Regions from separate parts of the Paenibacillus sp. FSL K6-2862 genome, predicted to be linked through region 2. Evidence: riboswitches for the same ligand, from Rfam matches in the RefSeq annotation. Region 2 holds a riboswitch; the other holds the start of a gene.
What was found. Region 2 has a riboswitch for cobalamin ahead of nikB (nickel ABC transporter permease). Riboswitches for the same ligand answer to the same signal wherever they lie in the genome.
Positions count from the first base shown of each region.

Region 1 (4,285 bases), 1.2 Mb from region 2:
GAATCCACATGTGCCGAGGCTTCCGCCGCCACTTCTTCATTAGGACCCACGATCCGATCGATTAACTGTTCCAACGTCTGTTCATTATTCATACCGCCAGCACTTCCTTCATCAAAATATAGGGTCTCCCCGCTGTTCATTCACTCGTGTTCTCGCCGCAGCAACAATTGCGGCAATCCAGTATCGGGATGATTGACCATGGCCGGGTTCACCCGGAAGATATCCCGAATGTTCTCTTCCGTCATCAGCGAATGGGGTGTTCCACTGCTTACGCACATGCCCTCGCGCAGAGCGAGAATCTGATCGCAGAATTGCGCAGCAAGGTTCAGATCGTGCAGCACAGCCACAATGGTAATGTTGTTTTTTTGCCGCCAGGAAGATAATAGCTCCATGAATTGCAATTGATATCGGATATCAAGAAATGTGGTTGGCTCATCCAGCAATAATAATTGGGGCTCCTGGGCCATGACTTTGGCGAGCGCCACCCGCTGCCTCTGCCCGCCGCTGAGTGCATCGAGCGGCCTGTCGGCCATTTCGGTTAAGCCCAGTTCTTCCAGTACCCGGTCCACCACGGCCGCTCCATCCGTGGATTCCCTGCCTAGCCAATTCTGATAAGGATAACGTCCCATCTCCACCACATCTCTGACGGGATAGGAGATGGCAGGCAGGCCATCTTGTTGCAATACCGCGATCATGCGGGACAGGTCTTTGCGAGTGTATGAGGTAATCTCCCGCCCTGCAATCCGAATGCTGCCTGCACCAGGCTGTTCGGTTCCGGCAATGAGCTGGAGCAGCGTTGATTTCCCGCTTCCGTTTGGACCAACGACACCCCACCATTCGCCTTCTGTGACACGCCAGTCCACGTTATGCAGTGCCTGGTGCTCACCATACATTTTGCCTGCTCCAGTAACTTCAATCAGTGGATCGTTTGAGGTAACGCTTGTACCTATGTTTGCACTCATGCTTTTACTCATGCTTGTACTCATGGCATCACCCCTTTTCGCAGCTTTTTATTCCGATGCAGCAGATACGCGAAGAAAGGGGCTCCCACAAAGGCCGTCACCACACCAAGCGGAATTTCGGTCGGTGCCAGCAGGGAGCGTGCAATCGTATCGGCCCATACCATGAAGATGGCTCCGCCAATCGCGGACAAGGGAACCAGCAAACGATAGTCAGGCCCAACGATTAGACGAAGAATATGCGGAATGACAAGACCGACGAATCCAATGACACCCGAAACTGAGACGGCCCCGGCAGTAAGCAGCGTTCCTACGGCAAGGACAGATAGCTTCAGACCATCCACCTGGACACCGATATGTGCAGCCTGCCGTTCACCCAGTGCAAGAACATTCAAGGAACGGGCACGGCTCCAAAGGAAAATCAGACCCAGTATAAAATACGGGAAAAGGATGGCCGTATACGACCACCCACGCAGAGCCAGACTTCCCATCGTCCAGTATATAATTTCGTTAATCGTCTGTTTCGACATGGTCGACAGGAAGGAGACCACCGCTCCCAGAAAGCTTTGCATCACCACACCCGCCAGAATCAGGCTGTGCGTCGGTATTTTGCGCCCTTCACGAGCCAGGGCGAGTACAAACCATAATGTGAGCACGCCCGTCAGAAACGCAACGAGCGGCAAGGTCCAGATTCCGATCAGTGCATACTGCAATCCGAAGAAAATCAGAAAAGCAGCGCCCACCGATGCACCAGACGATACGCCAAGCGTAAACGGATCTGCCAGCGGGTTACGAAGGACCCCCTGAAAGCCTGCTCCGGCGATGGCCAGCGATGCACCCACGAGTACAGCAAGCAGTACCCGCGGGAACCTGACCTTCCATATAATCTGCTCGGCTGCCGTACTCCAGTCAGGCGTGATCCAATCTCCGATCCATGGCATGTGATGAAGCAGAATGCCTGCAATGTCACGGACAGGCAGAGCCACTGAACCGATGCCCGTACAGATCAGCACAGTCAGCACAAGCAGCAGAATTCCGGCTGTTCCGTACACTGCCAGCTTTTTACTCATTGGAACAGGTCAGGATAGATCGCTTTGGCTACAGCTTTCAAACCTTCCGTTACACGTGGGCCCGGACGGCTCAGCAGGTTGGCATCCAGGCCAATAACTGCATCGTCTTTCACCGCCGTGATTTGATCCCAGCCGCTGCGCTCTTTGATGATCTGATCCAATGTTTTGGAGTTCTCATCAATAACATCATTGGCGTACAGAATGACATCCGGATTGGAAGCAATAATGTTCTCTTCGTTAATTTCATTCCAGCCCACGAGGTCGGAAGCAACGTTGATTCCACCGGCTACCGTAATCAGTTCATCCATGAATTCGCCTTTACCCACAGTCCAGCCTGGGGAGAATTCAACATATACCTTTTTCTGATCTTCCGACTTCACAGCCTTAACCGCTTCGGTTATGTCCGCTACATCTTGTTTCATCTTCGTGATGAGCTCCTGTGCCTGCTCCTGATGATCCGTGATTTTGCCGAACGTTTCGATGTTGTTCATGACATCGTCTATCGATTTCGGATCTGTTTTGAAAATGGTGATTCCCAGTTCGCGCAGCTTCGTCACAGCTTCTTCGCTCATGGAGATCCCTGTAAATACGATGTCTGCTTCCGCTGCGATAATTGATTCTTCATTGGGCTTCGACACACCGCCCATTTTCGGTTTGGTCGTTGCAGCTTCCGGATAATCGTCATAGTCGGATACGCCTACGATCTGCTCGTCTAGTCCAAGCGCGAACAACGACTCGGTTTCTGCCGGAGATACGGATACGATTTTGGCTGGCGCTTTCTCAAACGTGAAGGATTCACCTGTCGCATCCGTTACCGTAAGTGGATATTGTGTTTTGAGATCCGTCTGCTCCTGGCCTTGGGATTGCTCCTGTGCAGGCTGCTGCGTAGACGTACCTGTTCCCTCGCTCGTTGTTGCATTTCCACAGCCGGCCAAAGCCAGTGTGAGCATCGCTGCTGTCAGCAGGGACGCCATGCCTTTCCAATTCTTGATGTTCATTCTGTTCATTCTCCCCTTCTCTATTTGTACTATTTCTTGCAACATGCTCAAACTCTTACTCCCCATACTTTGGTGTTCCTATATAAGGTTTGAACTGCAACATTTACACGTTAACGGAGAGTGCAGAACCGATCTGGAGAAACGAAGTGTTCGCCTTTATCACCGGATTTCCCCTTTTAATAAGGGGATCAAAGAAATCTGGGGATAACAGCGATCGGAAGACGGTACTGCAATCGTAGTGGTCTAGTGTAAAGCTTACAGGTTCATCCTATATGAACAAAAAAATCCCCGATCCTTACGTCAGGATCAGGGATGACGTCTCGCATATGGCGATCTGCACATCTACAGCGTACCCGCCGTTGATGCACATAGAATTGCCCGAAACGCTGTCCTTTCCTCGAAGGAACACCGGTTTGTACGTCCAGGGCAGGTAACCTGACTTACAGGACTGCTCGTCCTGATTTACAGTGGCGGGACCGTGCCGGATTCACACCGGCTTCCCTATTTCACCCATTGTGCCGTTCATCGTTTGCATTAACTCGATGAGCTCTTCTTGCTCGCACAAGGGACCCGTGGTCGCTGATATTGTAACCATTCAAGTGAGCATGTACCATCCATCAGCGCTTAAGCGCATAACGAGATATATATTCATGCTGAAGTCACACTTCTGTTGTGATTATAGGTTATATTGCACATCCTTACAACCCGATTCACGGAAAAGACACCCTGCTTGAAACCCAGCTATTTCCGCTTTTTTCAAGCCGAACCTTAATTGCTTGCCCCGGAATGACCTGCGTATCCCAGAATCCCAGTTCCGTTATGAGGCGTGACAAGGCGTACCGAATGACACCGCCATGGGTAACTACGGCAATCACAGGAACATGATTTTCTTCGGAATGTTCCTCTGGCGAAACGGACACAAGGCACTCCTCCACGAAGGAGTCGATCCTCGCAGCAAATGCCTGCCAAGGCTCACCGCCCGGTGGCGTCACATCCTGCGGTGCATCAATCCAATCCCGGTAGAGCGGATTGTCCTTGAGCACATTGTAAGTCATGCCTTCCCATTGCCCAAAATCAATCTCACGCAAACGCGAATCATACTGTACTTGTCCTGCTTGTACCGGGGCAATTCGTTCCACTGTCTGCCGGCAGCGCAGCAAATCACTGCAAAATAGTGCATCCCATGTGATCCCGCGAATGGACTCGCGAAGCGGCGCCAGTTCCCGCACTGCATCCTGCAGGAGACCAATATCGGTAT
Region 1 is NZ_JBBOSN010000001.1:1,491,066-1,495,350, reverse strand. It holds gene cobT (nicotinate-nucleotide--dimethylbenzimidazole phosphoribosyltransferase) at 1-92, opposite strand, end outside; gene MHB82_RS06805 (ABC transporter ATP-binding protein) at 141-962, opposite strand; gene MHB82_RS06800 (FecCD family ABC transporter permease) at 983-2,029, opposite strand; gene MHB82_RS06795 (ABC transporter substrate-binding protein) at 2,026-3,027, opposite strand; cobalamin riboswitch at 3,437-3,565, opposite strand; gene MHB82_RS06790 (histidine phosphatase family protein) at 3,738-4,285, opposite strand, start outside.
Region 1: it holds a riboswitch for cobalamin, as region 2 does, so the genes downstream of both, MHB82_RS06795 (ABC transporter substrate-binding protein) here and nikB (nickel ABC transporter permease) in region 2, are expected to answer to the same signal.

Region 2 (4,285 bases):
CTATCGCTTTTTGCTTCAGGATTAGTATGAAATTGTAACAAGAATCCCTTATTAGAAAAGCGCCGGAGCCTCCTGGATTTACAGAGGTCTTCGGCGCTTTTCTAATCATCAATGAAATAAAAACTATCTTTTGCTTTAGGATGTATACTTCGGCAGCCAATCCCCATGAGCTTCAATCAGTTCATCACACATGGCAACGATGTCATCAATGGACAGCTCGGCAGCCGTGTGCGGATCCAGCATGGCGGCATGATAGATATGTTCCTTCTTGCCCGTCATGGCCGCTTCAATCGTCAGCAGCTGGGTGTTGATGTTGGTGCGGTTCAGTGCCGCCAGCTGTGGAGGCAGGTCACCAATGTATGTTGGGCTGATTCCAGATCCGTCCACCAGACAAGGAACCTCGACACAGGCCTCACGAGGCAGGTTGGTAATTAGACCGGTATTCATTACATTACCGCCAATTTTGTATGGACGGTTCGTTTCCATTGCTTCCATGATGTGCGAAGCGTATTCGCGGCTGCGCGTATGTTCAATATGTTCACTGGCAAACAGTTTCTCGCGCATTTCCTTCCATCCTTCAATCTGGTTCACACAGCGGCGCGGATACTCATCCAGCGGGATGTTGAAGCGTTCGATCAATTCCGGATAATTCCGTTTGATAAAGTATGGATGATACTCGGCATTGTGCTCGGAAGACTCGGTTACGTAATATCCAAAACGATTCATCAGCTCGAACCGCACCATATCATGATGCTGCTCCTTCTGTTTCTCCCTCGCCAGGCGTTTAATCTCTGGATACAGATCCTGGCCATCTCTCGTTACTTCCAGCAGCCAGGCCATATGGTTGATTCCTGCCACTTTTGCAACTACGCCTGTCTGATCCATTCCCAGCGCTTCAAACAAGTGAGGCACGCATACCTGCACGCTGTGGCACAGACCTACCGTTTTGATCCCTCCATGCACGTTCATGACATTGGTCAGTACGGCCATCGGGTTGGTGTAGTTCAGGAACCAGGCGTCAGGACACACTTCCTGCATGTCCCGGGCAAAGTCGAGCATGACTGGAATGGTACGCAAATTACGGAAGATACCGCCAATGCCGAGGGTGTCAGCAATAGTCTGACGCAGCCCGTATTTCTTCGGTATTTCGAAGTCCGTAATTGTACATGGATCATATCCGCCCACTTGAATGGCGTTAATGACATATTTGGCACCGCGCAGTGCTTCTTTGCGGTCTGTGTATTTTTTTACGGAACAACGGCTTCCAAGAGAACGGCCCATACTGGTCAGCAGTCGCTCGGAATCATTCAGCCGTTCGGCATCGATATCAAACAAGGCCAATTCAAAATCCTGCAGTGCTTCAGTCATCATGACGTCACCTAATACATTTTTGACAAAAACGGTGCTGCCTGCACCGAGAAACGTAATTTTGTTCATCTCAAGTCCAGCCTCCCTGAATAATGGTGTACCCCAACTATAGGCCGATCCAGCTTATATAACTATGGTTCAACCTCTCCCTTACATGGCATAATCCCATTTTTGGTCCCGCTTTCAGCTGATATTTAACCAATATACCTGTTATAATCTAAAGTAAGATACATGTTGATGCGGAAGAAGTGAAGGGGTGGGAAGGTGAGTCCAATCGAGATGAACGTGTTGCCCATGGACTGGACACAGATGGAGCTGGTGCTGCTTTTTTTTGGCTGGGAGGATTGTGATCCGTCTCATTATTGGGGTCCGGGGGTACGAGATTCCTATGTGGTTCATTACATTCATGAGGGACGGGGAACCGTTCATATGGAAGATAAGGAGTACCATTTGACGCAGGGTCAGGGCTTCGCCATTCTGCCGGATACGATCATTCATTATGAAGCCGACGCGAACGAGCCTTGGACATACTCTTGGTTCGGATTTAAGGGCGTACATGCCAAGACTTTCATGCAGCGGGCAAACCTGAGTCCAGCATGCCCTGTATTCGAAGCCAGGGATCCAAAGGTAATGGATGGTTTATATGCAGACATGGTTCAGGCCTCATCGCGCAATGGTGGAGATGTATTTAGCCAGAGCCTGCTGTACCGATTAATCGCCGAACTGATCTCCTCATCCCCTGATGAGGACAAGCCGCAGAGGCCCCTTTCCACCAAGGATGAATACATCAGACAAGCAGTTAAGTTTATGGAGAACAGGTACAGCCAGAAGACGTCCATCCTTGATATTGCACAGTCCGTGCGTCTGGATCGTACGTATCTGTCCGGTCTATTTAAGGAGAAGTACGGAAAGTCGTTACAGGCCTTTTTTCTTGAATACCGGATGAATCGCGCAGCAGAGCTGCTGCAGAGCTCAACGCTTTCGGTCAGTGAGGTTGCCCACTCCGTGGGGTATACGGATCCGTTGTTATTTTCCAAGATGTTCAAGCGTGTGACAGGAGTCTCCCCCAAAGGTTCGAGAGAGCGGGAATAGGCTGATGAGCTATTTCAAATTTGAATAAATGCTTTGATCATTATCTGTGAGCCAGCTATACTGGTACAGAATGCATTTCAATTGAATATGTGGAACTGGGTGCTATACCTTCGGGTAGAAGCTTAATAGGGAAGACCGGTGTGATGCCGGCGCGGTCCCGCCACTGTAACAGAGGAGTCATGCAGCGTTATGCCACTGGTTTAGGCCGGGAAGGTGCTGCAATGACGAGGATTCTGGAGCCAGGAGACCTGCCTAGTTTAACAACACAGTAGTACCTACGGGAGATAGGAAGGTGTTTAGAGAGCATGATTTTTTCTGAAAATCTGTTTATTTAAGACGTCCTTATCCGGTATTAGCGGAGAGAGACGTCTTTTTTGATATGCATGGACAAGTCACGTGCGGGGTTGGAGATTGGGGAGAGGATGTCAGACATGTGAGTAGATATATTGTGAAAAGATTCATTCAGCTGGCAGCCGTGTTATTTGGCATTTCGTTTCTGACATTTCTGCTGACCTATCTGTCTCCGGGGGACCCGGCAAGGCTTATGCTCATGTCTACAGGAGTCACTCCGTCGGACGAATTGGTACAGCAGGTGCGTGTCCAGCTGGGACTGGATCAGCCGTTTTGGATACGCTACGGAACCTGGCTGGGACAGGTGCTTACCGGAGATTTCGGAACGTCCTATAAATACGACAGGCCTGTGCTCGACATTCTGCTGTCCAGGCTTCCAGCCACGCTTCGGCTAACAGGAAGTGCCCTGCTGCTGGTCATTCTGATTGCGTTTCCACTGGGTATTTTGTCGGCCGTCTACAGAAACAACGTGCTGGATTACGTCATACGCCTGTTTTCGTTTGCCGGGTTGTCCATGCCCAGCTTCTGGCTCGGGATGCTGCTCATGCTGGTGTTTGGCGTACAGCTCAAGCTGCTGCCCGTCATGGGGAGTTCGGGCTGGAACAGCCTGATATTGCCCGCATGCACACTGGCGTTACCTCTGATCGCCCAATATATCAGGCAGATCCGTACGGTGATTCTGGAAGAGATGTCCCAGAATTATGTAACGGGGGCCAGAGCCAGAGGTGTGAAGGAGAGAGTCATTATGATGCAGCATATTTTACCCAATATATTATTGCCCATCGTTACGCTCATGGGCATGTCTACAGGCGCCCTGCTTGGCGGGGCTGCCATTGTGGAAAGTTTGTTCGTATGGCCCGGTGTAGGGCAGATGGCGGTGGATGCCATCTTTACAAGGGACTATCCCCTGATTCAGGGCTATGTCATCTGGATGGCAACCATCTATGTATTGCTGAATCTGATTGTTGATCTCTGGACACATCTGCATGACCCGCGGATTCGACTGGACGTGGATGTGTGAATGAGAGAATTTAAGCTTATTCTGACACAGCATCGCTGGTTCACGTTTCTATGTTCATTGACCCTCCTCTGGGTCATTCTCGCCATGATTGCGCCGCTGCTTGCACCGCATGATCCACTGGCAACGAATTTTGCCAAGGTACTGCAGCCTGCCAGTTCGGAATTTCCGCTTGGAACCGATCAGCTTGGACGCTGCGTGTTATCCCGTCTCCTTTACGGGGCCAGGATGTCGCTTCTGCTTACATTTATGATGATCGGAATTGTGTTTGTGCTTGGTGTAGCCATTGGTGTTATCGCGGGTTTTGCCCGTGGGCTGACGGATACAGTGCTGATGCGGTTATCCGATACGCTGATGGCCTTTCCAGGATTAATCTTCGCTATCGCAGTAGTGGGGATGCTGGGGCCAGGCCTATTTAATACGGTAATTGCCCTGGCTGTTGTATGGTGGGCGAAG
Region 2 is NZ_JBBOSN010000001.1:266,612-270,896, forward strand. It holds gene MHB82_RS01220 (response regulator) at 1-25, shown strand, start outside; gene MHB82_RS01225 (alpha-glucosidase/alpha-galactosidase) at 136-1,437, opposite strand; gene MHB82_RS01230 (AraC family transcriptional regulator) at 1,633-2,460, shown strand; cobalamin riboswitch at 2,541-2,730, shown strand; gene nikB (nickel ABC transporter permease) at 2,909-3,832, shown strand; gene nikC (nickel transporter permease) at 3,833-4,285, shown strand, end outside.